Linked DNA regions of Chroococcidiopsis sp. TS-821. Each later gene encodes a partner of the first gene's protein in a complex. Links are inferred from orthologs where the notes say so. Each region holds a gene or a part of one and is shown on either strand. Other genes may lie near its edges.

Evidence for each region.
Region 2: the proteins of accC (region 1) and accD are in contact, whole or in part, in a solved structure (PDB 8UXZ), measured with the Escherichia coli proteins. The link is inferred for Chroococcidiopsis sp. TS-821 from one-to-one orthologs.

The regions. Positions count from the first base shown.
Region 1 is NZ_MVDI01000001.1:270,540-287,545, forward strand. Bases 7,574-10,431 are described here. They hold accC (acetyl-CoA carboxylase biotin carboxylase subunit), read left to right. Parts: upstream 7,574-8,253; coding sequence 8,254-9,609; downstream 9,610-10,431. Other genes in these bases: ffh (signal recognition particle protein), read left to right, coding at 7,574-7,986; B1A85_RS01325 (YggT family protein), read right to left, coding at 9,715-10,008; psbX (photosystem II reaction center X protein), read left to right, coding at 10,330-10,431. Outside these bases: B1A85_RS01275 (hypothetical protein), read right to left, coding at 28-279; B1A85_RS01280 (amino acid ABC transporter substrate-binding protein), read left to right, coding at 897-1,961; B1A85_RS01285 (amino acid ABC transporter permease), read left to right, coding at 2,130-3,329; B1A85_RS01295 (amino acid ABC transporter permease), read left to right, coding at 3,595-4,800; B1A85_RS01300 (amino acid ABC transporter ATP-binding protein), read left to right, coding at 4,859-5,641; B1A85_RS01305 (hypothetical protein), read right to left, coding at 5,898-6,101; more of ffh, read left to right, coding at 6,529-7,573; more of psbX, read left to right, coding at 10,432-10,449; B1A85_RS01335 (Ycf66 family protein), read left to right, coding at 10,666-11,577; B1A85_RS01340 (TolB family protein), read left to right, coding at 11,746-12,327; B1A85_RS01345 (TolB family protein), read left to right, coding at 12,555-13,064; B1A85_RS01350 (succinate dehydrogenase/fumarate reductase iron-sulfur subunit), read right to left, coding at 13,154-14,149; B1A85_RS01355 (AbrB family transcriptional regulator), read left to right, coding at 14,893-15,306; B1A85_RS01360 (CPBP family intramembrane glutamic endopeptidase), read left to right, coding at 15,451-16,257; precorrin-6y C5,15-methyltransferase (decarboxylating) subunit CbiE, read right to left, coding at 16,294-17,006. UniProt on the Escherichia coli protein: This protein is a component of the acetyl coenzyme A carboxylase complex; first, biotin carboxylase catalyzes the carboxylation of the carrier protein and then the transcarboxylase transfers the carboxyl group to form malonyl-CoA.
Region 2 is NZ_MVDI01000013.1:20,755-31,073, reverse strand. What follows is about bases 7,407-10,319. They hold accD (acetyl-CoA carboxylase, carboxyltransferase subunit beta), read right to left. Parts: upstream 9,367-10,319; coding sequence 8,446-9,366; downstream 7,407-8,445. Other genes in these bases: B1A85_RS21215 (A24 family peptidase), read right to left, coding at 9,830-10,319; B1A85_RS21220 (putative signal transducing protein), read right to left, coding at 9,539-9,769; B1A85_RS21230 (translation initiation factor IF-2), read right to left, coding at 8,050-8,247; psbV (photosystem II cytochrome c-550), read right to left, coding at 7,407-7,892. Also shown: B1A85_RS21270 (hypothetical protein), read right to left, coding at 1-763; B1A85_RS21265 (Rab family GTPase), read right to left, coding at 863-1,843; B1A85_RS21260 (hypothetical protein), read right to left, coding at 1,914-4,100; B1A85_RS21255 (rhomboid family intramembrane serine protease), read right to left, coding at 4,185-4,877; B1A85_RS21250 (rhomboid family intramembrane serine protease), read right to left, coding at 5,116-5,829; petE (plastocyanin), read right to left, coding at 6,195-6,614; photosystem II cytochrome PsbV2, read right to left, coding at 6,748-7,242; more of psbV, read right to left, coding at 7,401-7,406.

The DNA.
Region 1 (17,006 bases):
AGCTTACTTAGTAAAACCATCCGAGTATCAAACCATTTCTACAACAGCACGAGCAATTTCCATAACCCAAATGCGTGCTGCTATAGTAAACACAGGAATTGCGTTAACCTCGGCTTGGCTCAACTGGCGGATTTTTTGATATCCCTGTATAAATGATTCGCGAATACTAACATCTAATTCCCACCGATAGACCGTATGCACAAACTTAGCAATATCAAAAGCCCGCCAACTGTAACCACATTGGTTAAAATCAAATAGCGCTGGTTGAATGAAAGTCACCAATGCAAACTCTGTAAGTTGATGGTGTTTGAGATAACGCTAATTCAATTAACTCTGTTTTGATTTGAGTGCTTAAGTTGAAAAGATAATCAATATCACTTCTACGGTGCGGAAATAACGCAGCGATCGCATCGATTGACCAATATATAAAGATACTCGCAATTGAGTTCAGGACGGCTAACTTAATTGCGGCTAGGGTTCGCCACCCATAACGGCAAACGTGCAAAATGTAGTGTCAACTTTGTTCAGCTTCGACTAAATAAGTATCATTAAGACCGCGTTTATACAGCTTACACTTTTGTGGTTTCGCTGGAGGATAATGGCATAATATCTTTTCAATTAAAGCTTCTCCTGAAAGAAGCGAATGTATAACAGCAATTCGATCGCTCGTGCTCAACTATTAGCAATCAGCTATTAGTCTATTTTACTTTAGTACTATTTAGTTAATAAAAATCACAAACTGTATCAGTAGCTGCATTTATCGTGTATATCAAATTATAAGATTAAACCGCAGTTAAGGTTATCGATTCGGCAAGATTAACTTTATATAAAAAATTCCGGTTTAGCCTGATTTTAAAAGTGTAGATAACAACGAAAGGAAATACGGGAAGAAAAATATGCTTAAGTGGAGTTCCCTGCTGTTGAGTGCAGCACTGCTGGCGGCTCCGTTATCGGGTTGTAGCCTGTTTTTATATCCCAGATTATCAGCCCAAGAAGGTGGCACAGCATCAGGGGCGGTATTGAATCGAGTCAAAACCCGTGGCAGGTTATCGTGTGGCGTCAGTGGGAATTTACCAGGATTTAGCTATGTGACTCAACAAGGCGAATATAACGGGTTAGATGTTGATATTTGTCGGGCGATCGCCGCAGCGATGTTTGACGACCCGCAAGCAGTAGATTTTCGCAACCTCAACGCTAAAGAGCGATTCACAGCCCTACAAGCAGGCGAAATCGATATCCTCAGCCGCAACACCACCTGGACAATTAGCCGCGATACATCCATCGGGTTAGAGTTTGCACCTACCGTGTTTTATGACGGTCAAGGCATGATGGTCAAACAAAATAGCGGCATTAAAGATTTAAAAGGCTTGCAAGGCAGATCCATTTGCGTCCAAACAGGAACCAGTACCGAACAAAATCTTGCTGACCAAATGCGTAAGTTAGGAGTTAAGTATACACCGATCGTCTTTGAAGACGATAAAGCAACATTCGCCGCATATCAACAAGGACGCTGTGAAGGAGTCACGAGCGATCGCTCGCAATTAGTCGCGCAACGCAGTGCCCTACCAAACCCTGACGAACACGTCCTCTTGGATATCGTTATGTCCAAAGAACCACTCGCACCCGCAGTGAGAAACAACGATCCGCAATGGTACGACACCGTAAAGTGGGTCATCTTTGGATTAATCGAAGCAGAAGAACTCGGAATTACGTCACAAAACATCGATTCTTTTGCAAATAGCGAAGATCCAGTCGTACGACGCTTACTCGGAACCGAAGGCGATTTAGGGCAAGGGTTAGGACTAACAAATGATTTCATAGCGCGGGCAATTCGCGAAGTTGGTAACTACGGCGAAATCTATAACCGCAACCTTGGTCCTCAAACACGCCTTAATCTCCCACGCGGTCAAAATGAGTTGTGGACTGAAGGTGGACTACATTATGCACCTCCCTTCCGGTAAAAGAAGCAAGGGAGCAGGGGAGCAGAGGAGCCTGCTCCGTGCGGGAGTTTCCCCCGTTGAGGCAACTGGCGTGGGCAGAGGAGAATAAATAATGACAAATGAGGGTTAACTCAAAACTTATCACTTACCACTAGCCACTAACTACTAATCAATCTTCAAAGCAAATTAATGACAACACAGCGTCCACGGGTTACGCGCAATGCACCCAAGTTTCAGGATTTACTCAGAGATACCCGATTTTGGCGAGTCGCTGGACAAGTTATTGCTGTATTGCTGTTTTTGTTGTTGGTGATTCTGGTCATCGATAACGTCATCTACAACTTGCGAGCATTAGGCATTCAGCTAGGATTTGGGTTTCTTGGTTCGCAAGCTTCCTTCGACATTGGTGAAACGCTCATTTCCTACAATCCGGCAGATAGTTACGGTCGAGCGATTTTAGTTGGACTGGTTAACTCGCTACGCGTCATTGCAGTAGGACTTGTTTTAGCAACAATTCTAGGTTTAGTTGCCGGAATTGCCCGATTATCAAATAACTGGTTAGTGCGGCAATTAGCACTAGTGTACGTTGAAACGATTCGCAATATACCGCTACTTTTACAACTATTCTTTTGGTACTTTGCGTTTTTCTTGCAATTACCAAATGTTGCTAATCGCATTACGCTTCCAGGTCCAACTTTTTTATCCAGTCGCGGACTATATTTACCCTGGATACAAGGAAGTGCGGGCGCGGGAGTATGGTTATTGTTACTCGCGTTAGGGATTGTGGGAGCGATCGCGCTTTGGCAGTGGCGAACGCGAGTTATGCAAGAACAGGGCGTTCCTGGCAATCAATTCTGGTGGGCTTTAACACCAATCGTTGCGGCGATCGCGCTTGCGTACATTATCAACGGTGCAATTCCCTTCAGTATTACATTGCCCCAACTAGTAGGAACTGAGCAAATTGAAGGCGGACTGCGCTTATCGCCCGAATTCGGAACTTTGCTTTTGGGACTTGTGGTTTATACCGGAAGTTTCATCGCCGAAATCGTCCGCGCCGGAATTCAAGCCGTTCCGCAAGGACAGTGGGAAGCCGCACGCGCTTTAGGACTCAAACCAGGAAGAGTGATGCAAAGTGTTGTTTTACCCCAAGCTTTGCGCGTAATTGTCCCGCCATTGACAAGTCAATACCTTAACCTGGCGAAAAACTCTAGTTTAGCGATCGCGATCGGTTTTCCTGATGTTTATTTTGTTGCGTCAACAACGTTTAACCAAACAGGACGTGCAGTAGAAGTCATGTTTCTGATCATGATTACCTACCTCACAATTAGTTTAATCATTTCACTGGCGATGAACTTGTTTAACCGCACCGTGCAATTTAAAGAACGATAACGCGCTAAAAGTGTTCGCGCTCATAATTAGCAAGCATTATTAAAACACTTTCTTCTACTTCACTCAACGAGAGTTACAAAGAAATTCTCCCCTGCTTCCTCTGCTCCCCTGCTTCCTCTGCACCTCTGCACCTCTGCACCTCTGCTCCCCTGCTTCCTCTGCTCCCCTGCTCCCCTGCTTCCTCTGCTCCCCTGCTTCCTCTGCTCCCCTGCTTCCTCTGCACCTCTGCACCTCTGCTCCCCTTCTTCCTCCAACCCCTCACCCTATGCAAACAGAACTACCTCCTCCTATTGCCCCTCCTATAAGTCGCGCTTCCTCGCCTTGGGAATGGATGCGTGTCAATTTATTTAGTACTTGGTACAACGTCATTCTGACGATTGTGTGTACCGTCGTCATTGTTGTCGGAGTTAGTAATTTATTGCGCTGGGTATTTGATATCGCCCAGTGGAATGTCGTTGCCACTAATTTACAGTTGTTCTTTGTCGGTAGATTTCCTCCCGAACTTTATTGGCGTGTTTGGCTATCGCTGGGAGTCCTTGCAGGTTTAGCCGGAATCGCTTGGGGTTTTAGTCGCAAAGATGCACGATGGTTCAGTCGTTCTACGTTGATTGCTTTGGGTATTATCTTCGCTGCTGTCATCTTGCTACCACTGCCTTTATCATCGCGGTTGTGGTTACTGGCGATCGCACTTGTAGCAACAGTTGGCTATACAATCGGGCGGCAATTACCAGCTAATTTTAGTGGTTGGTTTCCCGTCGCGTGGGGCGTTGCGTTTCTCGTTGTCTGGTGGTTAATCAAAGGTGGTTTAGGGTTAGCACCTACCCCAACAACGGTTTGGTCAGGACTACTATTAACATTACTTACTGCAACAACAAGTATCATTCTTTCATTTCCTTTAGGAGTGTTACTCGCCCTTGGAAGGCAAAGTCCGCTTCCGGTTGTACGCGGTTTATCAACTCTCTATATTGAAGTCATCCGAGGCTTACCATTAATCGGCATTTTGTTTTTGGCGCAAGTGATGCTACCTTTGTTTCTCCCGCCTTGGTTCCGCGATTTAGACCGAGTACTACGCGCGATCGCCGGACTTGTCTTATTCAGTGCTGCGTATCTCGCTGAAAACGTTCGTGGTGGTTTGCAAGCCGTTCCACGCGGACAAGCCGAAGCTGCTAAAGCTTTAGGACTCAGCGCACCTCTAACAGTGTCCTTAATCGTGTTACCCCAAGCCCTAAAAGCCGTGATTCCCGCAATTGTTGGTCAGTTCATCAGCTTATTTAAAGATACTTCGCTCCTTGCACTCTTTGGCTTACTCGAACTTACTGGAATCGCCCGTTCGATCTTGGCACAACCAGAATTTATCGGACGCTACGCCGAAGTTTACTTATTCATCGGTTTAATCTACTGGATCTTCTGCTATGGAATGTCGCAAGCTAGCCGCAATCTCGAACGCAAGTTGAATGTTGGTCAGCGGTAGCAGCAATTCCAATTACCTATTACCTATGACCTAACACCATCTAAGGAAAAACAAAACAATGACGCAGCAGACTATTACAACACAAACAGATTCTTCTTCGCCACAAAAACCTGCAATTATCGCTCAGAATGTCCATAAGTGGTACGCCAGCAACAAATTTCACGTTCTACGCGGTGTCAGTCTTAATGTTCACCGAGGTGAAGTTGTTGTCGTTATGGGTCCATCTGGTTCAGGAAAATCAACGTTTATTCGCACGTTCAATGCTTTAGAAGAATACCAACAAGGCAGAATTGAAATTGATGGCATTGAACTATCCCACGACTTACGCAACATCGATGCAATTCGTAAAGAAGTCGGGATGGTGTTTCAACAATTCAATTTGTTTCCCCATCTTACGGTACTCAATAACGTCACTTTAGCCCCGATTTGGGTACGCCGCTGGCCAAAAAAAAGAGCCGAAGAAGTTGCGATGCAGCTACTCGAAAGAGTTGGAATCTTAGGACAAGCGCATAAGTATCCTGGTCAACTTTCTGGCGGTCAACAACAACGAGTCGCAATCGCCCGCGCTTTGGCAATGCAACCAAAAATTATGCTCTTTGACGAACCAACATCCGCCCTCGATCCAGAAATGGTAAGAGAAGTATTAGATGTGATGCGATCGCTGGCACGTTCGGGAATGACGATGGTGGTCGTTACTCACGAAGTTGGTTTTGCCCGCGAAGTTGCCGATCGCATCGTCTTGATGGATAGCGGTGTTATTGTCGAAGAAGCTACACCCCAAGAATTCTTCCAAAATCCGAAAGAAGAACGCACGCGCAAGTTTTTATCTCAGATTTTGTAATTAAGCATTTATTCATCAACAATAAAAAATGGGCATTTCTTCAACGATTGAAGAAAGCCCAAATGTAAAGATGAATAACTCTTCGGTAATTTTGCCTTGCCAGAGTTGAAGATAATTTGCTGCAAGGCAAACGGTGATTAATATATTTAGTTTATTTTTCTATTGCTCGCTCGACTAAGAAGTAAAATTCTCAAGCAATTAAATGAGTTAGTTGCGTTGAATAGTTTGAGATTGTCGCAAAATTTGGTATTAATCTTTAGCTCATCGTCGCTGAACTGCGGTCGTATGTGTTGCGGAAGCTGGGATTTACTTTACCTTGAATGTCTTGAATATAGTCAAGATATTCGGCTCCGTCTAGACCCATCTCAGATGCGGCACGATTCAGCATCGCTTGCTGACGATTTCTGATGAGGTGATGATGACGCATCATTAAGGCACGGGCTTGATCTTGAGTAGACATACTGGCTTCCTCTTTAAATAATTTGTTTGCGTTTTTGCTTTACAATTTTACTATATCAGATAATTCTGTAGCTAAAAATACAAAATACCCTACTTTAACAAAAATTTACAATTTTCCTGCAAGTTTGAAGATGCGATCGCAACAAACCGGCTTTGTATGACTGACTCCTTCTAAGCTTCCGACGAAGTGCATACACCACTACTAAGGCACGCAGAAGCCGCTGAATTGAGGAGATGGCAGCAAAGTCAAGATTTGGACATTGATGCAGATGCAGAAGCAAGCGACAAAAAAGCTTACTGAAAGCAGTTCTCTAGTCTTGGCAATGCTCGCTAATAGCTTTAGTGATAGCTAAGCATTTAACGTAGTAAGTAGACAAGCAAATTAGCTGACACAATACTTTTTATAGACGAACGGATTTTGACGAATTATGTTTGATGCACTTGCTGACCGTTTAGAGTCTGCCTGGAAAAAACTGCGGGGTCAAGACAAAATTACCCAGTCCAACATTCAAGATGCGCTGCGAGAAGTACGTCGCGCACTGTTGGAAGCAGACGTTAATTTACAGGTAGTCAAAGACTTTATTGCTGAAGTCGAATCTCATGCACAAGGTGCTGAGGTGATTGCAGGAGTACGACCCGATCAGCAGTTCATCAAAATTGTATATGAGGAACTTGTGCAAGTCATGGGGGAAACGAACGTTCCCCTAGCACAAGCAGATCAGCCACCAACAATTGTCCTGATGGCTGGTTTACAGGGAACTGGAAAAACGACGGCGACAGCTAAATTAGCATTACACCTACGCAAGTTAGATCGCAGTTGCATGATGGTAGCTACCGACGTTTATCGTCCTGCGGCGATTGACCAGTTAGTGACGCTAGGTAAGCAAATAGAAGTACCCGTGTTTGAAATGGGAAGTGATGCTAACCCTGTGGAAATTGCACGTCAAGGCGTCGAACGCGCAAAAGCCGAAGGAGTAGACACCGTCATTATTGATACAGCTGGTCGCTTACAAATTGACCAAGACATGATGGCAGAGTTAGCCCAAATTAAAGAAACGGTGCAACCCCATGAAGTTCTACTTGTTGTAGACGCCATGACAGGGCAAGAAGCGGCGAATTTGACGCGAACCTTCCACGAGCAAATTGGAATTACAGGGGCAATTCTGACGAAACTGGACGGCGATAGTCGAGGTGGCGCAGCGCTATCAGTACGTCGGATTTCTGGTCAACCGATTAAGTTTGTTGGTGTTGGAGAAAAAGTAGAAGCACTTCAACCGTTCTACCCCGATCGCATGGCGTCGCGAATTCTGGGAATGGGAGATGTCTTGACGCTGGTTGAAAAAGCGCAGGAGGAAATCGATCTTGCAGATGCTGCCAAGATGCAAGAAAAAATTATGGCAGCAAAATTTGACTTTACCGACTTCCTCAAGCAGATGCGGCTGCTGAAAAATATGGGTTCGCTGGGCGGCATCATGAAGCTGATTCCAGGCATGAATAAGTTATCGGAAGATCAACTCAAGCAAGGCGAAACACAGCTAAAGCGCGCCGAAGCAATGATTAATTCAATGACCGCGCAAGAACGCCGCGATCCCGATCTACTCGCCAGTTCTCCAAGTCGCAGAAAACGGATTGCCAATGGTTCGGGTTACAAAGAAGCCGATGTGAGTAAGTTAGTGGGCGATTTTCAGAAAATGCGATCGCTGATGCAACAAATGACGCAAGGCGGGTTCCCTGGAATGCCTGGAATGTTCGGTGGCGGTATGGGTAATCCTCTCGCTGCCGCTGGTAATCGTCCCTCAGCCCCTGGCTGGCGCGGCTACAGTGGCGGTGGTACAGCCAAGAAGAAGAAAAAGGAAAAGAAGAAAAAAGGGTTTGGAACTCTTTAGGGGTGAGTTATAAAACGTTCTGCAATTCAAAACTGTTAATGCGGATGGCGAGACTCGAACTCGCAAGGCGTAAGCCACACGCCCCTCAAACGTGCGTGTCTACCAGTTCCACCACATCCGCTTGCGACTAATTATAGATAGTAGCAGATTACGCGCAATTTCGTTGCAGATTTACTGTATGCTGAAGCTACGCGATCGCACTGCCGCTATAAAGAAGTTCTAGGAGTTAGCGAGAGCAATTATTCTAGCTGTTGGTGTTGCTGGCAAATGCACTTTTCTAAAATACTCATCGCCAATCGGGGAGAAATTGCCCTGCGGATCATCCGTGCTTGTGAAGAAATGGGAATTGCGACCGTTGCGGTTCATTCGACCGTCGATCGCGATTCCCTCCACGTCCAACTAGCAGATGAGGCGGTATGCATCGGCGAGGCTCCGAGTAGCAAAAGTTATCTCAATATTCCCCGCATTATCGCCGCAGCTTTAACGCGCAATGCGACGGCGATTCACCCTGGGTACGGATTTTTAGCCGAAAATGCCCGATTTGCAGAGATTTGTGCGGATCATCAAATTACATTTATTGGTCCCTCACCCGAAGCAATTCGCGCTATGGGCGATAAATCAACAGCGAAAGAAACGATGATTCGCGCCGGCGTACCGATTGTCCCTGGTAGCGATGGATTACTCAAAGACGAACTCGAAGCAAGTGCGATCGCGCGTCAAATTGGCTATCCGGTAATCGTCAAAGCAACAGCAGGGGGAGGCGGACGTGGCATGCGTCTTGTCCGCGACGACAGTGAAATCACTAAACTCTTTTTAGCCGCTCAAGGCGAAGCAGAAGCTGCTTTTGGTAATCCTGGCTTATACCTGGAAAAATTTATCGAACGTCCGCGTCATATCGAATTTCAAATTCTCGCAGATAGCTACGGCAACGTCATTCACCTTGGCGAACGCGATTGTTCGATTCAACGCCGTCACCAAAAATTATTAGAAGAAGCACCTAGCCCCGCACTCACTCCTGAACTCCGCGAAAAAATGGGAGAAGCTGCAGTTAAAGCTGCGAAGTCAATTGATTATGTGGGTGCGGGAACGGTGGAATTTCTCCTTGCTCCCAACGGCGAATTTTATTTCATGGAAATGAATACGCGGATTCAAGTCGAGCATCCAGTTACCGAAATGATTACTGGACTGGACTTGGTGGCTGAGCAAATTCGCATCGCCCAAGGGGAAAAACTGCAGTTGACTCAAGACCAAGTTGTTCTGCGCGGTCACGCGATCGAATGTCGCATTAATGCTGAAGACCCCGACCATGACTTTCGCCCGTCTCCAGGTCGGATCAGCGGCTACTTACCGCCAGGTGGTCCCGGCGTGCGCATGGATTCCCACGTTTACACCGATTATCAAATTCCTCCCTACTACGACTCCTTAATTGCCAAATTAATCGTTTGGGGACCAGATCGTGCCAGCGCGATCAGACGAATGAAACGTGCTTTACGCGAATGTGCTCTAACTGGTTTGCCCACAACAATTAACTTCCATCAAAGAATCCTAGAAACACCAGAATTTTTACAAGGTGACGTTTATACGAACTTTGTCGAACATGTCATGTTCTCGCGGGGAAATTAGAGGTCAAGGGTCAGGATTTCTAGCGCAGAGTTGAGTCAGGAAAATTCTTTCCAAAAATCAAAACTCACGCCTAGCCACTATTCACTCGCGCCTCATCCCTCTTTATCAGTGCAAACGCGTTGCCATTGTGAGTAATCCTTGTTGACCTAACAGTAGCTCGCGCAGTAAGCTGACAATCCCTAGCCAAATCACAGGAGTAATATCGACTCCGCCGATTGGTGGTACTAACTTACGCAAAGGCGCTAAAAAGGGTTCAGTGGTTACAGCAATGACGTTAAAAGGAAAGCGTTTGAGATCGACTTGTGGATACCACGTCAGAACGATGCGAAAGAGAAATAACAAGATCATCAGTCCCAATATAGAACCAAGAATCCAATTCGTTAGAGTAACAGCGCTCATATTGGTTTAACGGCGAAACGACTCAGAAATTGACTGCTAGGGTGCAAAAGTATCTAACTATGAAAGAAGTACTCAATCAAGAATGACCAAGAATGACATACTTTATTTTAAATTTTGTAAATATTTTGTATTTTAACTAAAAAAGGCTTACTGGCGGCGCGTAGAAAAATCGCAGTTAATACAACTATTTCCACTGCAGCTCATTCTTACTTGTCAAGGCAGTGCGTTAATCTAAGACATAAAACAGTATGCGATGAACTTCTCAATGGTGTAACAGAAGATTAAAATTAAGATCGAAGTGTGCAAAAAGGTTGCGAATCTATGACACCGTCGTTAATGAATTTCTTTTATAGTTTGCTGGCTGGACTTTTAATTGTTGTTATTCCAGCAACAGTAGGTTTGATTTTTATTAGTCAAAAGGATAAAATCCAGCGTTCATAATAGATTTAAGGGAGTCGCAATGACTCCCCACAAATTCAGTAACGCGTGCTGTAGTTGTGTCATAGATGTGTAGCGAGTAGAAGCGAGTAGATAAGTTGCATAGAAGCACAGATTTAATTAATATCGATTGGCAGTATGCAACAAAAACAATGCCCAGATCCCTATGGTGATTTTTGGCTGGACTCGTTAGGATAAGACATACTTGAGAGAATAGAAATGGTTAACTTTGGACTAAATTCAGCGAGTATCCTGGGCATCGTCTTAGCTGTAGCTGGTGCAGGTCTATATTTTCTGCGCTCAGTGCGTCCAGAGCTATCGCGAGACCACGACATTTTTTTCGCGGCTGTCGGGCTATTGTGCGGTTTTATTCTTTTATTTCAAGGCTGGCGATTAGACCCAATTTTGCAATTTGGTCAATTATTACTCACGGGTTCAGCAATCTTCTTTGCGGTTGAAAGTGTCCGATTGCGGGGTGTTGCAACTGAACAAGCAAAACGCAACACGCGAATTGTGGATGAAGAAAGACCAGTTAGCCCCGTTTATGAGTATCAAGCCGAGTTAGACGAGCTTGAGCCACTTTACGAAGAACGCCCTACAATTAATCCCAGAAGAAGAATTCAGGGCACAAAAGAAACGCGCCCAGCAAGAACTACCGAATATGAAGACGAACTCCGGCGTAATTCTACCGATGATTACGATGACGAGCCTCGGCGTCGGTACTCGAATCGCGCTAGTAGTTCTGAGCGCTTAGCACCTGCAGATAGACCAACAAAGCGTCGTCGTTCTCCTCGTCCGACAAGTCCAACAAGCCGTTCAAGCGTTGAGCGCCCAGAAGTTGATGAGTGGGGATATCCCAAATCAGATAGTAGCTGGGATGATGTCGGTAGCAGCAGCACGAGTAGACCCTCACGTCCTACAAGAAGTAGTGACTCTTCGTGGGAAGACAAGGATAGCTCGAATACAGTAGCTCGACCGACGACCAGAAAACGCCGTCCTGCGCCTGCGCAAGGTACGTCTCGAAGAAGAGAGGACGATATTGAAGCAACGCCAACCGATTATGTAGATTACAAGCCCGTTGATGCCTCAGATAGTGACTTTGATAATCCAGTCAGGTTTGACGAACCTTAGAAATTTATAGGTCAAACTCAAGTCATAGGGCTATACTTATCAATTAGCTATTAGCGCTAATGGTAGTTGCTAATTGATAGTGCTGCAAACAAGTATGGTCAAGTTGTCCCTGAAAAATAATAAAATTCTGAATGTCAACTTGGGTAGGGGCATTGCAGTAGACTTGAGGTGAGAAAATTTTTAGCAAAATGGGGACTTCGGCACTGGATTAATCTTTGTCTGGGTTCGGGGTTATTGCTTTTTGCGATCGCGTGTACTCCTCTCGATCGCCCCAGCATTCCCGCTAGTTTGAACAGCCGATATACTGACGAACAACCAGCATTGAGTGGCGATGGTCGCTACGTCGCTTTTGTTTCAAATCGTGATGGTAGTCGTCATCTCCTCTTATATGACTTACAAGCGCAGGTTTTGCTACCTTTACCAGGCTTACAAGACCGCCCTGAAGTTATTGCCGAAAGCCCCAGCATTAGCTATACAGGACGCTACATTGTCTGTATTATTAATGACCAAGGAAGACCGAGTTTAGTCCTCTACGATCGCGTAACTCAACAGCGACAATTTCTCAGCAGATGGTATCAAGGATGGATTCGCAATCCTAGCATTAGTCCTGATGGTCGCTACATCGCAGTTGAAAGTAGTATTAATGGTCAGTGGGATATCGAAGTCCTCGATCGAGGTTCTAGGATTGAGTTAGATATTCCTGATGGCGTTCCTATTGAGGAGCATAAATTACAGACGTCTTCCGACTAAAGTCAAGGTTACCTAAACAAATTGTACTTTTACATACTAAGCTAAGAGACCTGAGGGAGTAAGGCATACTTTGCTCGCAGTCGATGCAAGTAACTCTTGTGGTTCTCGTTGCGAATGCACGCGCAATCGCATTCAGGCTTGTCTTGCTGCAAACCCTAGTCAAGCACTTCTAAACCTTAGCTTTTTATCATTCATTTGTGAAACGCTTCGTTACTCTACTAGCAACCATCCTAGCGCTGACGTTAATTTTAATAGTATTGAGTAGTTATGGAAGCTCCGCCCGCTTGCTAAGCTTCCCCTCAGAGCCAAGTGGAAGAAGCCTGAATAGCCCTGCAGCTGAACTCACCCCGCGCGTCTCTGGAAGATACATCGTCTTTAGTTCAGATCGCTTCGGGCGTCAAGATATTTATTTATTTGACATGGTTAGCCGCAAATTAGTTGACTTACCAGGATTAAATTCGTTTGATGCGATCGCCTCAAGTCCTGCTATATCTGAAGATGGTCGGTACATTGTATTTGCTAGCAATCGTCAAGGAAAGTCTGGCATCTTTTTGTACGATCGCGAAACTCGCCAGTTAAGGAACTTGACAACTAACTTGCAAGCCGAAGTCCGTAACCCGACAATTAGCGCTGATGGCAATCGAATTGCCTTTGAATCCAGTGCTAACGGACAGTGGGATATTCTTATTTACGATCGCACCGGAAAACCAATTAATATCCCAACTGAGCCACAATAAAAAGAGATGGGAAGCACAGAAGCAGAGGAAGCATGAGAATGCATCTTTTCACTACCCCCTAGTCACTAGAGCCACTAACCACTACCTTCTCACTTCTCACCCCTCTTTTGCTGTACTGATTCAATCAGCGATCGCACTTCTTCGGTACCTGTCGATGGTTCAAAATGAAGTGGGAATTTACCGCGAATGAGCATTTTGAAACCAAGCGGTGTAATTCGTAATAAACCTTTGAGATCGCGAAAGTAATCGCCAACCACCTGAAGCACAAACTTCGGCTCGTTAATCCAGCCGCCTTGTTTTACCAGTTCAATTAATCCTTTGCGGTGACGAATCGGGATACTATCTGGTACTTCTTTGTTCGCTAAGATTTCTTGTTTGATTTTGCTAATTTGATCCAAAGGTGCAACATCCATCGGACACACACTATTGCAGTAAAAACAGCGCGTACAGCCCCATACACCTTGAGTACCAATATTATATTTTTCCAAGCGCGTTTCAGTTTGAGTATCGCGCGAATCTGCGACCATGCGGTAAGCTTTGGCAAGCGCGTGCGGACCGACGAAATCTGGATTAATTTCCCGCGCATTGCATTCGGAATAGCAGGCGCCACACATAATACAATTACCCGTTTGATCGAGGCGCGATCGCTCTTGTGGAGTTTGTAAAAATTCGCGTTCTGGTATTTTTCTAGCGCTCGTACTGATATAAGGTTCTACTGCCTCTAAGTGATTCCAAAAACTTGTCATATCTACCACTAGGTCTTTAATGACTGGCATATTTCCTAACGGCGCTAGAATAATTTCTGGAGTTGCTCCATGACGACCCTCAATACTTTGTAATCTTTGAATTTCACTTCCAACGTTTTCCTTACACGCTAAAGCAGAACGTCCGTTAATCCGCATTGCACAACTGCCACAAATCGTATTGCGACAATTTTTCCGAAATGCTAAACTTCCGTCTTGTTCCCATTTAATGCGATTTAGGCAATCCAAAATTGTATTACCTGGTTCAACTTCCAATTGGTATGTCTGGGCTTGGGGCGGAGAATTTTCTTTTTGTCGAATAACTTTAAAAATAACTTGCATCTTTACAAAGCCTTACAAATTTTTCTGCGTATCTCTAAAATTAACGAGCTTACCTAGCATTTACTTGCTAGGATTTCTGGCGTTTACTTGCGACACGCTGGTATTTAATGGGTAAATTGGGCGTTACTTCTAGTTTAAAACCAATCTTGGAACTCTAGTTAGCTCAGCCCTTCTACCTATCTAATAGTGTTTTGCTTTAAGGTTGAGATAAAGAGATGCATAGAGGTACGTACAGAAGGAGAAGGGAGAATTGTGATTCGTGATAACTATATTTTTCAGTTGGTATCACTAAGGTTAAGTGGTTGGTTTGTCATAATTTGTCAATGACAAACTGCAACGTTGCAAAAATATGTCTTAAGAATTATGTGTCTGGGCTTGACACAATATGCTCGCTAGGATTGAGTACCTTGCAGCTAAATCAGTAAACTGCTACCTGTTATTTGCCATACAGACGAAAAAAACCGAAGAAGAGCCATCTCAGTTTAAGCTTTTATCTCAGTAATCGATGGTTGCCTCACTGGCAGAATAAAAAATTTTAGGAATTGCAAAAAACTTTACTCATTACCTCAATGCTTTGTCACTAAAATAAAAATTGTATGCAAATATAATTAACAAAGGATAAGATGTAAATATTCCCAGATCATTTTGCCAAAAAGTAGAGAGAAGAGGATATATTTTTTATAATGTGATTGTTGTAAAAGACAACGAAACCAACTTGGAGAACGTAAGGATTTATAAGTGCGATGACTGAAACCGCAACTGCACCATTAACAGGAAAAGCATTACTGCAAAAGGTAAAAGAATTATCCGACTTACCAAGACGAGAAAGAGCAAAGCGCTGTGGTTATTACACAATAACCAAGAATAAACAGACTCGCGTTAATCTCACAGATTTTTATGATGCATTATTAGCAGCGAGGGGAATTCCCTTAAGTCCAGAAGGACCAAAAGATGGACGCGGTCGCGAACCAACGTATCGTGTTAGCGTTCACAAAAATGGTCAAATCGTCATAGGTGCAACTTACACTGAGGCGATGGGACTCAAACCAGGAGATGAATTTGAAATCAAGCTAGGATACAAGCACATTCACTTGATTCAACTAGATAGTGATAAAAGTGCTAGCCAGGATGAAGATGATGACGAAGATGAAGAATAATGTTTTTCAAAAAGAGTAAGGCTTATTCCTCAATACCCGAAACATGACTTTTAGCCTAACCTTTTTATTAATCTTCAATCAAAAAAATCTGGCAATTTAACAGCGGTTTTGAACGCTCACCTTAACTATACAGCGCATAGTTTGATGATAAATTTGGCAGCTACCCCAGGCTCATTACTACGAGTAATAGGCTTTTTAATTGCTTGGGCTGGGTGTTGGTTGCCAATAGCAATTCCGCTGTTTGTCGCGCGCGATCAGTCAAAGACATTAGCTGCGCAGAAACTTCCGTTATTAGCCTCGCTGTATCTAATTGCTCCAATTGTGCTTTGGAAAGTGAGCCAAATCACAAATAGAAATTTTTTAGATTATGGCGTAGTCTGGAATTTTGCAATTCTGCGATCTTTAGGTGAAGGTTTAGCGATCGCAGTCCTTAGCATCGCTATCTTGTTTGCAATTCAAACACTTTTGGGCTGGGTGAATTGGCAACAGATATCTCCAAAACAAATCATGAGTGTCGTGCTACCGACATTAGTTCTAGCGCTATGGGTAAGTGCTACCGAAGAATTAATTTTTCGGGGTTTTATGCTGACACAAATGCAGCAAGATTACCCATTGTGGCTCGCCGCAATTATTTCTAGCGGAATTTTTGCGGGACTACATCTTGTGTGGGAACAACGCGAAACTGTACCTCAACTCCCTGGATTGTGGTTGATGGGAATGGTGCTCGTGTTAGCGCGAGTCATTGATAATGGAAGTTTAGGCTTAGCGTGGGGATTGCACAGCGGTTGGGTGTGGGCGATCGCATCTATCGACACAACTCAAGTCCTCGCTTACACCCAAAAAGTTCCTGACTGGATAACAGGAAAACACAATAAACCCTTAGCGGGAATTCTCGGAATTATTTTATTAATGGCAACAGCAGGACTTTTATTGGTAATGGGTAACTGGTAATTGGTAATTGGAAATACCGCTTGCGCTATTCATAAGTTAGTTTTTAACTCTGACCTCTGCTACAGCACTCAAAATTGTCACAGGATTTAAGGGCGTAAACCGCGTTAAGTCCGCAATTGGTACAGATCGCGATAGCTGTACTTGCAACATTTGATAATGCCATTGTTGATGTTTGAGCCAATCTAAAGCGATCGCAAGATGTTCTACCGTTGCTAAAGCAAGGACAATAACACCATTGGGAGAAAGGCGCAAAGCTTCTAAAATTGCCACTAAATTACCGCCACTTCCACCAATAAAAACGCGGTCTGCGGTGGGAAGTTGCGATAAAACTTCTGGCGCACTACCGCGAATCGAAACAACATTCTTTACACCAAAGCGATCGCAATTTTGTTGAATTAATGTTGTCCCTGCTGCGGTTTTTTCGATGGCATAGATGCAAGATGTCGGAAATAAACGGGCGATTTCGATCGCAACAGAACCCGTACCCGCGCCGATATCCCAAACAATTTGTCCAGGTTGTAGCGCTAATTCTCCCAAAACTAACACGCGCACTTCGCGCTTGGTCATTAATCCTGGGCGATCGCTAAAACTCAAAAATACCCGATCGGGTAAACCAAACTGTGGTAGTGTTGCTAAATCCAAGTCTTGGGCATGATTTTGACGCAGTAAAACAACAACATTCAACGGTGCAAACGTTGTTGATGCAACTTGTGCGAGTGACCAAGATTGTACGCGTTGTTGCTGACTTC
Region 2 (10,319 bases), on another replicon or contig:
CAATGACAAATAAAAGTAGAATTGCGATCGCGATGCCTGCGAGTAATAAAATGAGTAAAACTAAGTGATTGTTTTTCTGATTTTTCGAGTGACTGCTCGTAATTGTTTTTTCGGACGTGGAACTTTTTTTATAAGGGTCTTTCCATCCTCCTGTTTGTACGAGATTAGATAACCCCCGCCACACTCCGGCTGCCATTAAAGTTGATTCGGATTTAATACCTGTGACAACAAGTAAGGGCGCATTTTCTTTTGGTAAATTGTGTTGTTCGAGTTCGTAAGCAAGTTCGTCGCGTTGCTGTTTTGAATTTTTGCCAAGTTTTTTATCTAAATTGGCGGGAAAGTTGCGTACGCTAATAACTTCTTCAATTGCTAAATGACTTAAGGCATCGAAGTTGACTTGAAAACCGTTGTTACTACCAAAAGTTACGGCATTGTCAATTTCTGCTCTTAAATTTTCTCGCAGTTCATCGCGTAAAGCACACGCTGCGATCGCGCGTAGTTTTTTTTCATTTGCTTCTGTATCTTCTCCTACCCAAGCCACAGAATTTCGGATTGTACGTCCTTGAAAATCTTTTCTTTCGCTTGATTCTAAGCTGGTGATGAGTAGGAGGAGTGTGCTATCAAACCGCGCTAAAATTACTGACGGTGATTCGCTTTGAATTAAGTCATTGATACGATTTTTTTTGAGAATATTTGGTACTTCGGGTTGCCAGCAATAATCATCGTCTGGAGGAACACCGCGACTTTGGATGTAGATATTCATAGTTCATAATATTTAATGTGTAAATAGTAATCTTGTTGAAACGAACCAACGAACCACAAAGACACAAAGGATAAGAGATAGGGAGAGATTTTGGAGGTTTTAGCTAATTTTTAATAAGTCTTCTCCTTGAAGTAAGGCGAAGCCATTGTTTGTTTTACACTCACTGGCAAATTGACTAACGGCTTGCTTGAGATGATAGTCTCTTCCTAGCCAATCGCGGAGGAAACTAAATATTCCCCAACTACGCGATCGCGTGTCGATATGCAACTTTAAGATAAACCGCAATAAGTATCTTAGTGGTTGTTCGCTATTTTGTGGATTATACACGGCGTCGTGGCTAATTTTACGAAAGCGAAAATGTGGTGTACTATTGTTTGTATCAATTCTGGAAAAAACGACGCTACCGACTGTTTGTACCGGAGTCACCACCGCAGCAACTTTAGGAAGTAGATTGGCTGAGTTAAATAAGTCGATAAGTTTGCTATATCCTTCTCTGACGCGTTGCAAAAGTTCTTTAGCGGACGCTTCGCTTTGGAGATATTTTTCACATTTTACGGGCGCAAAGATGACTAATCGCGGTGAATCTAAATCTTGATACGCTGTTTTGAATAAATCTGTCATTTGCTGTGGACGATTAATAAATTCATGCCATTTACCGTTTTGTTCCATCAATGCTGGTGCATCAATTGCAATGAGAACCGCGACACAATCAGTCAGTAAACTCTTGACAAATTGTCTTTTTTCTGGTGTGGCTTTTGCTGCATGATAGCCACCAGGATAATCTTGAAAATGTAATTGTAAAGAAGGTTTTTGACCTTTTTGCCCTAAACCAAAGATAAACGATCGCAACTCTTCCGGTTCGCCTTCGGTTCCTTGAATTCCCCCAGTTGCTTCAAAATCGTCGAGTAAAGTTTTTAGTTCCACTAACCTTTCTTGTAGAATCGCCGAACTCTCTTCATCAGGTGTAAGTTGTAAATTCGTTTTCCCAATATTACTTTCGAATTGCTCATAAATTGCGGTCAGTAAAGTCGTCTTACCCACCCCACTAGGACCCAACATCGTAATTTTAATTTCGTGCATCAACCCTCATCTTTCCTCTATATACCTACACCCAATAATCGCAACATCGTGCCCTCTATCCGCCCCGAATCTAACCCAAAAACTGCATCGCATTCGATTGATTCGCCGCCGTAGCGCGCGCGATCGCATCAAACCATTCCCGTCGCAGTCGCGTGCGATCGCCTAAAGCCATAAACTCCGCTTGCCAAACTTCCGCCCTTGCTTCTTCTAAAAAGATCCGCCATTCTGATTTTGCCCCTTCTGCGCGAAGAATGCGATCGACAAACTCTTCCACGATTGCAAACGCTGCTAAACTAGGTTCGCTGAGTAAGTCTTCTAACGCCGTCTCGCAGCCATACACCGCTTCTGCATGAAGTGTTTTTAGGTTAGATAAAATTTCTTTTGCCGAAGGCGATTTAGAAAGTTGCAACGTTGTTTCATCGGGTGTTAATCCATCCAAATGCTTGCGAATTCGATGTTGAATCAACCCGCGATAGGAAATCTCAAACTCTGCTAAGATTTCAAATCCCAGTTTCAACGTTGGTAAAGTATCGGGTAGTTGCTGCGCAATTTCTTGTAAAAATTCCACACCTGTTGCCGAAGTTATACCGCCTAACCGCGCTTGATGGATTAACACATCAGCAACTTGTGACTTTACTCGCGTTAGCGATCGCTGTAAACCAACATCCAAAGCTAAAAAATGCTGCGATAGATGCGCGCGAATTTCGTGCATATACTGGTAGTAAGCATTCGGATAACCACCGGTGCGATCGCGTCGTTTTTCAATTTGCTCGATACTCGGAATTCCGGTATCCTGACGACACGCAGCAATTGCGGTGGCGACTTGTTGTTTAAAATCGCTATTTTGTTCGTTGCGTTGTGCTTTGAGATGTCGTAGCAGTGCTTCTAAACCACTTGTTAGTTCATTCCATAATTGCTCAAACAATTCGACGAATAAAGGAAACCAATTCTCACCGACTGCTAGGGCTAAAGCTTTGTTGGCTTTTTCTAGCTCTATATTTACTGTATTCTGAAGTTGCAGTAATCGCTCTTGGCAAGAGGTCGCATACTTCTCATCTAAAGTTGTAATATGCGTTGCCAGATAGTCGAGAATTTGGTCTAAAACTTGGTTTGCCGCCGCAGGATCGGCACAATTTGCGATCGCACAATCGACTACTTTGATGTGTTTTTCGGCTAATGTGTCGGCTAAGTCTTTGCAGTTGTTGAAGTTATCGCCGTTTTTCGAGTCAGCAGCGGTGCGATTTAGCACCATAAACGACCACAATTCGAGTGGTAAGTCAACTAATGCCGCGCGTGCAGTATCATACAACCGGACATCAACATCCGCCCAGTAGTCACCGGAGGATTTTGGCATCCGTACAAACAATACCACATCGACATCGTTTCCTAAGGTTTTGACAAGTCTTTCTGCATCGCCAACGCCAGTATCGCCTAATCCTGGCATATCAACTAAGGCAATTTGTCCAACATCTGCGTGCGGAAAGCTACAGACGATTTTCACTTCCCGAACTGCAAGATAGTTGAAAAACACGCGCTGACCATCGGTTGTATCTTGCGCGACGTATTCGCGAATTTCTTCTCTGGGTATTTTACGCGGCGAAGGCGATCGCAGTAAGTGACGGTATTTGTCGATATTGGCGTGATACCTGCCTAAATGTTCGTACATTGCCCCTGGTTCAGCATATCCAGGTAGTTCGCGCGGTAATGGTGGTAGCGGTTTACTTGTAAACTCTGTAAGTGTAATTGGTTTTGCGCCTAAACGTAGCTGTTCGTAATAAGGCGCGATGACTTCCTCCAAAAACGAGCGCTCTGAATGAAACCACACTTCTCCGTAAATATCGCTACTCGGATTGTGATGAATTGTACTGCGTACTCCTGTACAATGTTGGCGATCGCCATCCGGAATCTCAGCGGCGGTCAATCCTGTTAAACTTTGCAGGAATCGACTTTTTCCTTGGCGGGCGCGTCCTACTACGCCAATATTGAGTGTATTGCGCGCAAAACGTTGCTGAAGTTGCGCTAGCGATCGCAATTCTATGGCAATGTTATTCTGTATTGACGCTAAATCAATTTCTTGCAACCGTCCGTAGCTACTCTCATCATCTACTTGCGCGAGAATGTGTTGGCGATGCGCTTCGAGATTTCGTAGTGCTTGCGAAAGCGTTGCTAAATTTGCTGCTGTTGTTGCAATTTTATCTGCCAAAGGACGGCGTTTTTCGACAATGCTGGCAATTTGCTGTGTGCGATTTGCGTTCATTTGCTCGTATTATCTGAAGGCAATTGCAAAGGATTTCCTGTCGTGAATGGTTAGCAGGGTAAGGCACATCCCTTACCCCTTTACCTAATCGCGCCGCATTAAACCCAACATCGGACCTAAAATTGCGCCAAATACGAAACCACCAGCGTGCGCCCAGTAGGCAACACCGCCGCCTTCCATTCCTATGTTAGTGCGTGCAGGTAAGCTTGCTATACCGTAGAATGCTTGCTGAACGAACCAAAATCCTAAAAAGAAATACGCCGGAATGCGGAATGTTGTGATGAAAAACCCGATAGGAACGAGAGTTAATACTTGAGCTTTAGGATAGCGGAGAATGTATGCGCCCATGACTCCAGCGATCGCGCCACTCGCACCTACCATCGGAGTCGTAGAATTTTGGGAAAAAAACCACTGTGCTAATGCCGCTAAAACACCACAACTGAGGTAGAAAATCAGATATTTGATATGACCTAAACGATCTTCAATATTGTTACCAAACACCCACAAAAAGAGCATATTGCCGCCTAAATGCAGCAGACCGCCGTGCAAAAATTGCGATGTAATGAGCGTCAACCATTCGGGAATGCCCTGATCGACAGGAACAGGACAGGTTGATGAGAGTTGACACGGTACAACTGCTGCGCGATTGAAAAATGCTTGTAGTTCTTGCGGTGACAGCGTAGCTTGATATAAGAAAATGAATATATTTGCGCCAACTAGCGCATAGGTTACATAGGGAGTGATCGATGTTGGGTTATTATCTCGCAGTGGTACCACAGATTTGCTTCCTATTCATCAAATACAAATGCTAATGTATCGTCTGCTGCTTTACCACCACTAATTATTCATGATAGCTAAAAGCTAAATCCTTTATTGCTGGCATGCAATCTTTAAGCAGTTACCAGCGTGTTTTTTCTTGAAATGAACGGTAATAAAGGCTAAGTTTTAAATCTATATTTTTTGCCCCATTTGATGCAGAAGTAAAAGGAAAGTGTTTTCCCTTTACATTCTGTGCTTAGAGATATTCTTGCTGCGAATCGTCTTTAAATAAGCCTAAGAGTGGACCTAAAATCGCACCGAAGACGAAACCACCAGCGTGCGCCCAGTAGGCAATTCCACCGCTTTCCATACCAATATTAGTACGAGCTTCTAAGCTCGCAAAGCCATACGCAGCTTGCTGGAGAAACCAAAAACCGAGAAAGTAAAACGCGGGAAGTCGCACTGCCGGAAAGTAAAATCCTAAGGGAATGAGCGTTAACACCTCAGCCGTGGGGAAGCGAATAATGTATGCACCCATCACGCCTGCGATCGCGCCACTTGCACCCAACGAAGGAATTGACGAACCTTGCGAGAAGAACCACTGCGCTAAGCCTGCTAAAACGCCGCAAGTTAGGTAGAAGAACAAAAACTTAAAATGTCCCAAACGGTCTTCGACATTATTGCCAAAAATCCACAAAAACAGCATATTTCCTCCTAGATGCAAAAGCCCACCGTGGAGGAATTGCGATGTGATTAAAGTCGCCCACTCTGGTACAGGTTGATTTACGGGAATTCCGGCAAAGCTAGCAGATAGTTCGCGCGGGACAATTGCCGCTAAATGGAAAAAGGCATCAAGTTGCTGTGGTGATAGACTTGCTTCATATAAGAAGGCTAGAACGTTAGCCGCAATTAGCCCGTAGGTAACGTAAGGCGTAATTGACGTGGGATTATTATCTCGAATAGGAACCATGCGTTTTGTTGTGCGAAACTGGCAACCACAATAACCAATTTTTAACTTTATATCTTCTAACTAGTGGATGGATTTAGCAACGAGTTGGTGTGAAAGTGTATTGAAAGAGTGTTATTGCTGAGTAACTATACCAACTTCAGCCTCTTAAATCCACGCCAGTTGCTACCACGGGATAATACTGCCAAAGGCGCACTAGGGTGTATTTAGGGGATACGTACGCGGTAGCCCAAAACTGGGAGAAGAGCCACTCTATGCTATTCAACAATCAAAATGCCCCAAGAGTTGATGTTGTGGCTCTTGAGGCATTGATATGAAGTTATCTCGTGCGAAATTAATTTATACCACGCAACTCGCAAGTAGCACGATTAGCCTTCAACAGTGATGGTGCCAATCATACCAGCACCGCGGTGGGGTTCGCAGTAGTAGGTGTAATCGCCTGCAGGTGCATCTTCTGGGAAGGTGGTTTTAACTTGTTGACCTGGTGTCATGAGCAACTGCTTGTGAGACAGACTTTTTGCTAAATCTGCACTCTTAGTGGGATTCTTGGCTGCATCGAAGACAACGTTATGGGGAGGTACTTTGTTGTTTATCCATTCAATTGTGTCACCAGGTTTAATTGTTAGTTTTGCTGGATCGAAAACTAACATTCCTTTATCTGAACCTAGTTTAACTTGGTAAGTTTCGGCCGCTGCTGTAGGAGCAAAGAACGCAAAGCTACCGACAACGAGTACGAGTGCTAATACAACTGTACCGAAGCGCCGCAAAGTTGCAGCAATAAATTTCATAGTTTTCTCCAAAGAGGTTTATCGTCGCTATTTAATTTTAAATAAAAACAAACACCAAGTACGACAAGTTGTCATAGATACATTTTTTCTTATAAAAAATCAAAAAACGCACTGGATGTGACACAAAAATGCCTTAGAACTCTTCTGCACCCCATCCTTTAGCCTTTTGTGCTGCTGTAAGAACAAACGCGGCTAAGCTTTCTATTTCCTCTTGTGACATCCAGGATTCAGGTACTTGGCGACACCAGTATGTTTCTTCCGAGCCATCGTAGGTCATTGGCTGTCGGAGAAAGGCGACAAGATTATTCACATTATCTCTGGGAGGGTTGGCTCCTTTTAGCTTATTCAGTGCTAGTGAGGTTTGGGGATCTGGGAGTGTTGCGCCGCCTACGTGACAGTTTAGGCAGTTGTTCTCAAAAAGTACTTTGCCTTGTGATATTTCTTCGAGGGAAAACTCGCGGGTAGTGCCTTGTTCGTCAACTTCTAAGGCAATTGGTTCAGTAAGACGCAAATAGCGCGCGAGATAAGGGTCAACAGCAGCAAGAGCGGGAGAAGTAATCTGTAGGAATAGAACGACAACGATAGACCAAATTATAATTACACGGCGCACGCAGCTTGTACTTAACATTTATTTAAATTGAAACGCGATTACGGTAGGGTGAATGGCTAGAAATTGAGATACTCGTGAGAAAAATTGCAGTTAATCTAAATAACAGAAAAGCAATTAGCTCTTAGCTTTGCTTTGGTTAGCTAATGGCTAAAAGCTAATCGCTTGTTGACAAGAGTTTAGTAGTAAATCTTGCCGCCGCCCCAGCGATCGCCGACAATTTTGGGCTGGAGCAGAATATGACCTGCGATCGCCACTAAGTCATCCTCGGTAAGATTCCGCATTGCTGGGTAAATATCCGCACTCTTGGTGCTAGGGTGTAACTCTGCAATTTCTTCTTCACCGTCATAGGTAGTGGGGTTGTGCATGTAATCCACAAGTCCCTCAATATTATTGCGGGGTGGGGTTGCCAAAGCAAGTGTTTCGGGGTCTAGCCCTACGTTTTGGTTTGTCTTAGTGACACCTCCAACGTGACACTGCGCGCAAGCAAAGTTAAATAAGCGTTTCCCTTCTTGGACTTGTTTGAGGCTCAGCACCATGGTATCGCCTTGGTCATTCAGCGGTACTGTTCGCACAGCTTCGCTTAGTTCCACTGCGGCTGCCTTGCCGACAATGACACCAAATGTCAGCAATATAGTAGCCACCGCAAGCCCGATCAATCTTTTAAACATTGTTTCCTCTTAAAAATTTCGACCTCAACACAGCTTTATAAGCGATAGCTTAATCTCTTCCTCATCACATTTCATTTGAGTTGTGATGGCGCTTGCCAGTTACGGGCTTTGCACCTGAAGATACGCGACACTCGTACAAGGAAGTTCTGACGCAATATCATGTAGAAGTCTCTGTTTGAGAATCTGTCTCTTTCTCCTTAATGTGGGAGATAATTGCTTTGGCATCTTCTAAGGGCAGACGAGTCTTAGACGACTTGTAAGCAATACCCAGTTGCTCGCACAAAGAAAACACTTCTTCTACTGTGAGGTTGTAGTCCGCTGCTAATTCTGCAATGGACACATCTGCAAAACCCATAATGAATGATTGTTAAGTGACTGTTAGAGATTAAGCTGCTCTAATATCAATATCATGTCACTGAGCAATTTGTTTACTTTTGATAAGAATCTGAGTTTTTCCAGCAGGGAAGCCGAGGCGTGTTGAGTTATTAAGATTCTTTTAATAAATGCCTTTGGCACGCTACGCGAACATAACTCATCACTCATCACTAGCCACTCATCCTTCTCTCGCCGTTAACGCAATTGCTTCTAGTTGCAATATCTGGTGATGCGTAGGGGCGACGGGTTGGTGCAGGTCGATTAGCTGTGCTAGCGTTTTTTTCAGTTGAGTTCTCGGCACGATCGCATCGACAAAGCCGTGCTGCAATAAATCTTCTGCAGTTTGAAACTCTTCTGGTAACTTTTCGCGTAACGTTTGTTCGATAACGCGGCGACCAGCAAATCCGATCGTTGCTTTGGGTTCGGCGATGATGATATCGCCCAACATGGCAAAGCTGGCAGTGACTCCACCGGTTGTTGGATTTGTCAAAACAGGAATGTATAAAAGTCGAGCTTCGCGATGGCATTCTAAGGCAGCGGAAATTTTTGCCATTTGCATGAGGCTGAGCATTCCCTCTTGCATTCTTGCTCCACCCGATGCACAAACAATAATTACGGGATAGCGCTTTTGGGTGGCGCGTTCGATTAAGCGCGTAATTTTTTCGCCGACAACCGAACCCATACTACCGCCCATAAATCGGAAGTCCATCACTGCCAAAGCGACAGGCAATTTATCGAGTTGCCCGAAACCTGTTTGGACAGCATCGACTAACCCAGTTTTTTCCTGCGTTTCGCGGAGGCGATCGCTATACGCTTTGCGATCGCGAAATTGTAGCGGATCGGTTGGGCCGATCGACTCATCGAGTGGTTGCCAGGTATTCGCGTCGATCAATTGTCGGATGCGTTCGTTGCTATCTACCCGTACGTGATGTCCACACTCTGGGCAGACCATTTGATTAGCTCGCAGGTCTTTGGTATACGCCAAAACTCCACAAGCCGCACATTTACTCCACAACCCATCAGCAATGTCACGCTCTTGGCGTTCCTGGCTAATAGGACCAGACTTTCGCCGATTTGCAAACCAATCAAACAGAGACATTAAACTTTGCCATATTTTGAGTAGCAATATTTATATTAATCAAGTCAGGAGCCGCTTGGAAATAAACTCCTATAATTTTTAGTTTTGGATGGTGTGGCGAGGGGTAGGAAGCAAGAAGGCAGAGGGTGAAAACTCAGATAATTGCCTAACCCCAAAAATCTTGGTATTCCAACTATTCGCTAGACGATGTATCATCGTCCTCGGCTTCAATCGGGCTGAGTAAAAGTAGCGCTGCCCATCGATCTTGAGCGTGGACTTGTAACGCAGCTGGGCTACCGCTGCCAAAATATGACGCTATTCCCAAGTCAACTACCCGCGCAGGAATATCGTGCGCCGTTAACAATTGACACATTAACTCAGCTTCCCAGCGCCTGCTTGTGGTTCTTAGCGTGATCCATGACACACAGAGATTTTAGCAGAACTGAGGCAGTCGGAGAGAGTACAGGACGCAGAGGAGAATAAATTAAATTGCCGGAAAGATTAACCGGAAATAGGCAGCGAGAATCGCATCGCCACTGAAGAGGGCAATGACTGCACCTAGCGCGAGAAAGGGACCAAAAGGCATTTTCTGCCGTCTAGAGAGGATACCTAAGGCGATCGCCCCGCCACCTATAAATGCGCCAATAGCACACGCTAGAAACCCCGCTAACAAGAGATATTTCCACCCTAACCATGCGCCCAACATTGCAGCTAATTTAGCATCTCCTGCGCCCATTGCTGCTTGTCCTAGTGCTAGCGAACCGAATAGCGCGATCGCATCAAACATCCAGATTCCTAACACTGCGCCAACGACACGCGACATGAACTGATACGCGACCCCCTCGACAGGGGCTTGTACGATTAAACTGGCGATGACGCCAAAGAGCAAACCGACAACTAATCCTGATTTTGTCAAGCGATCTGGTAGCGTCATTGTATCAAGGTCGATCAGTGATAATGCCAATAGCCAACTG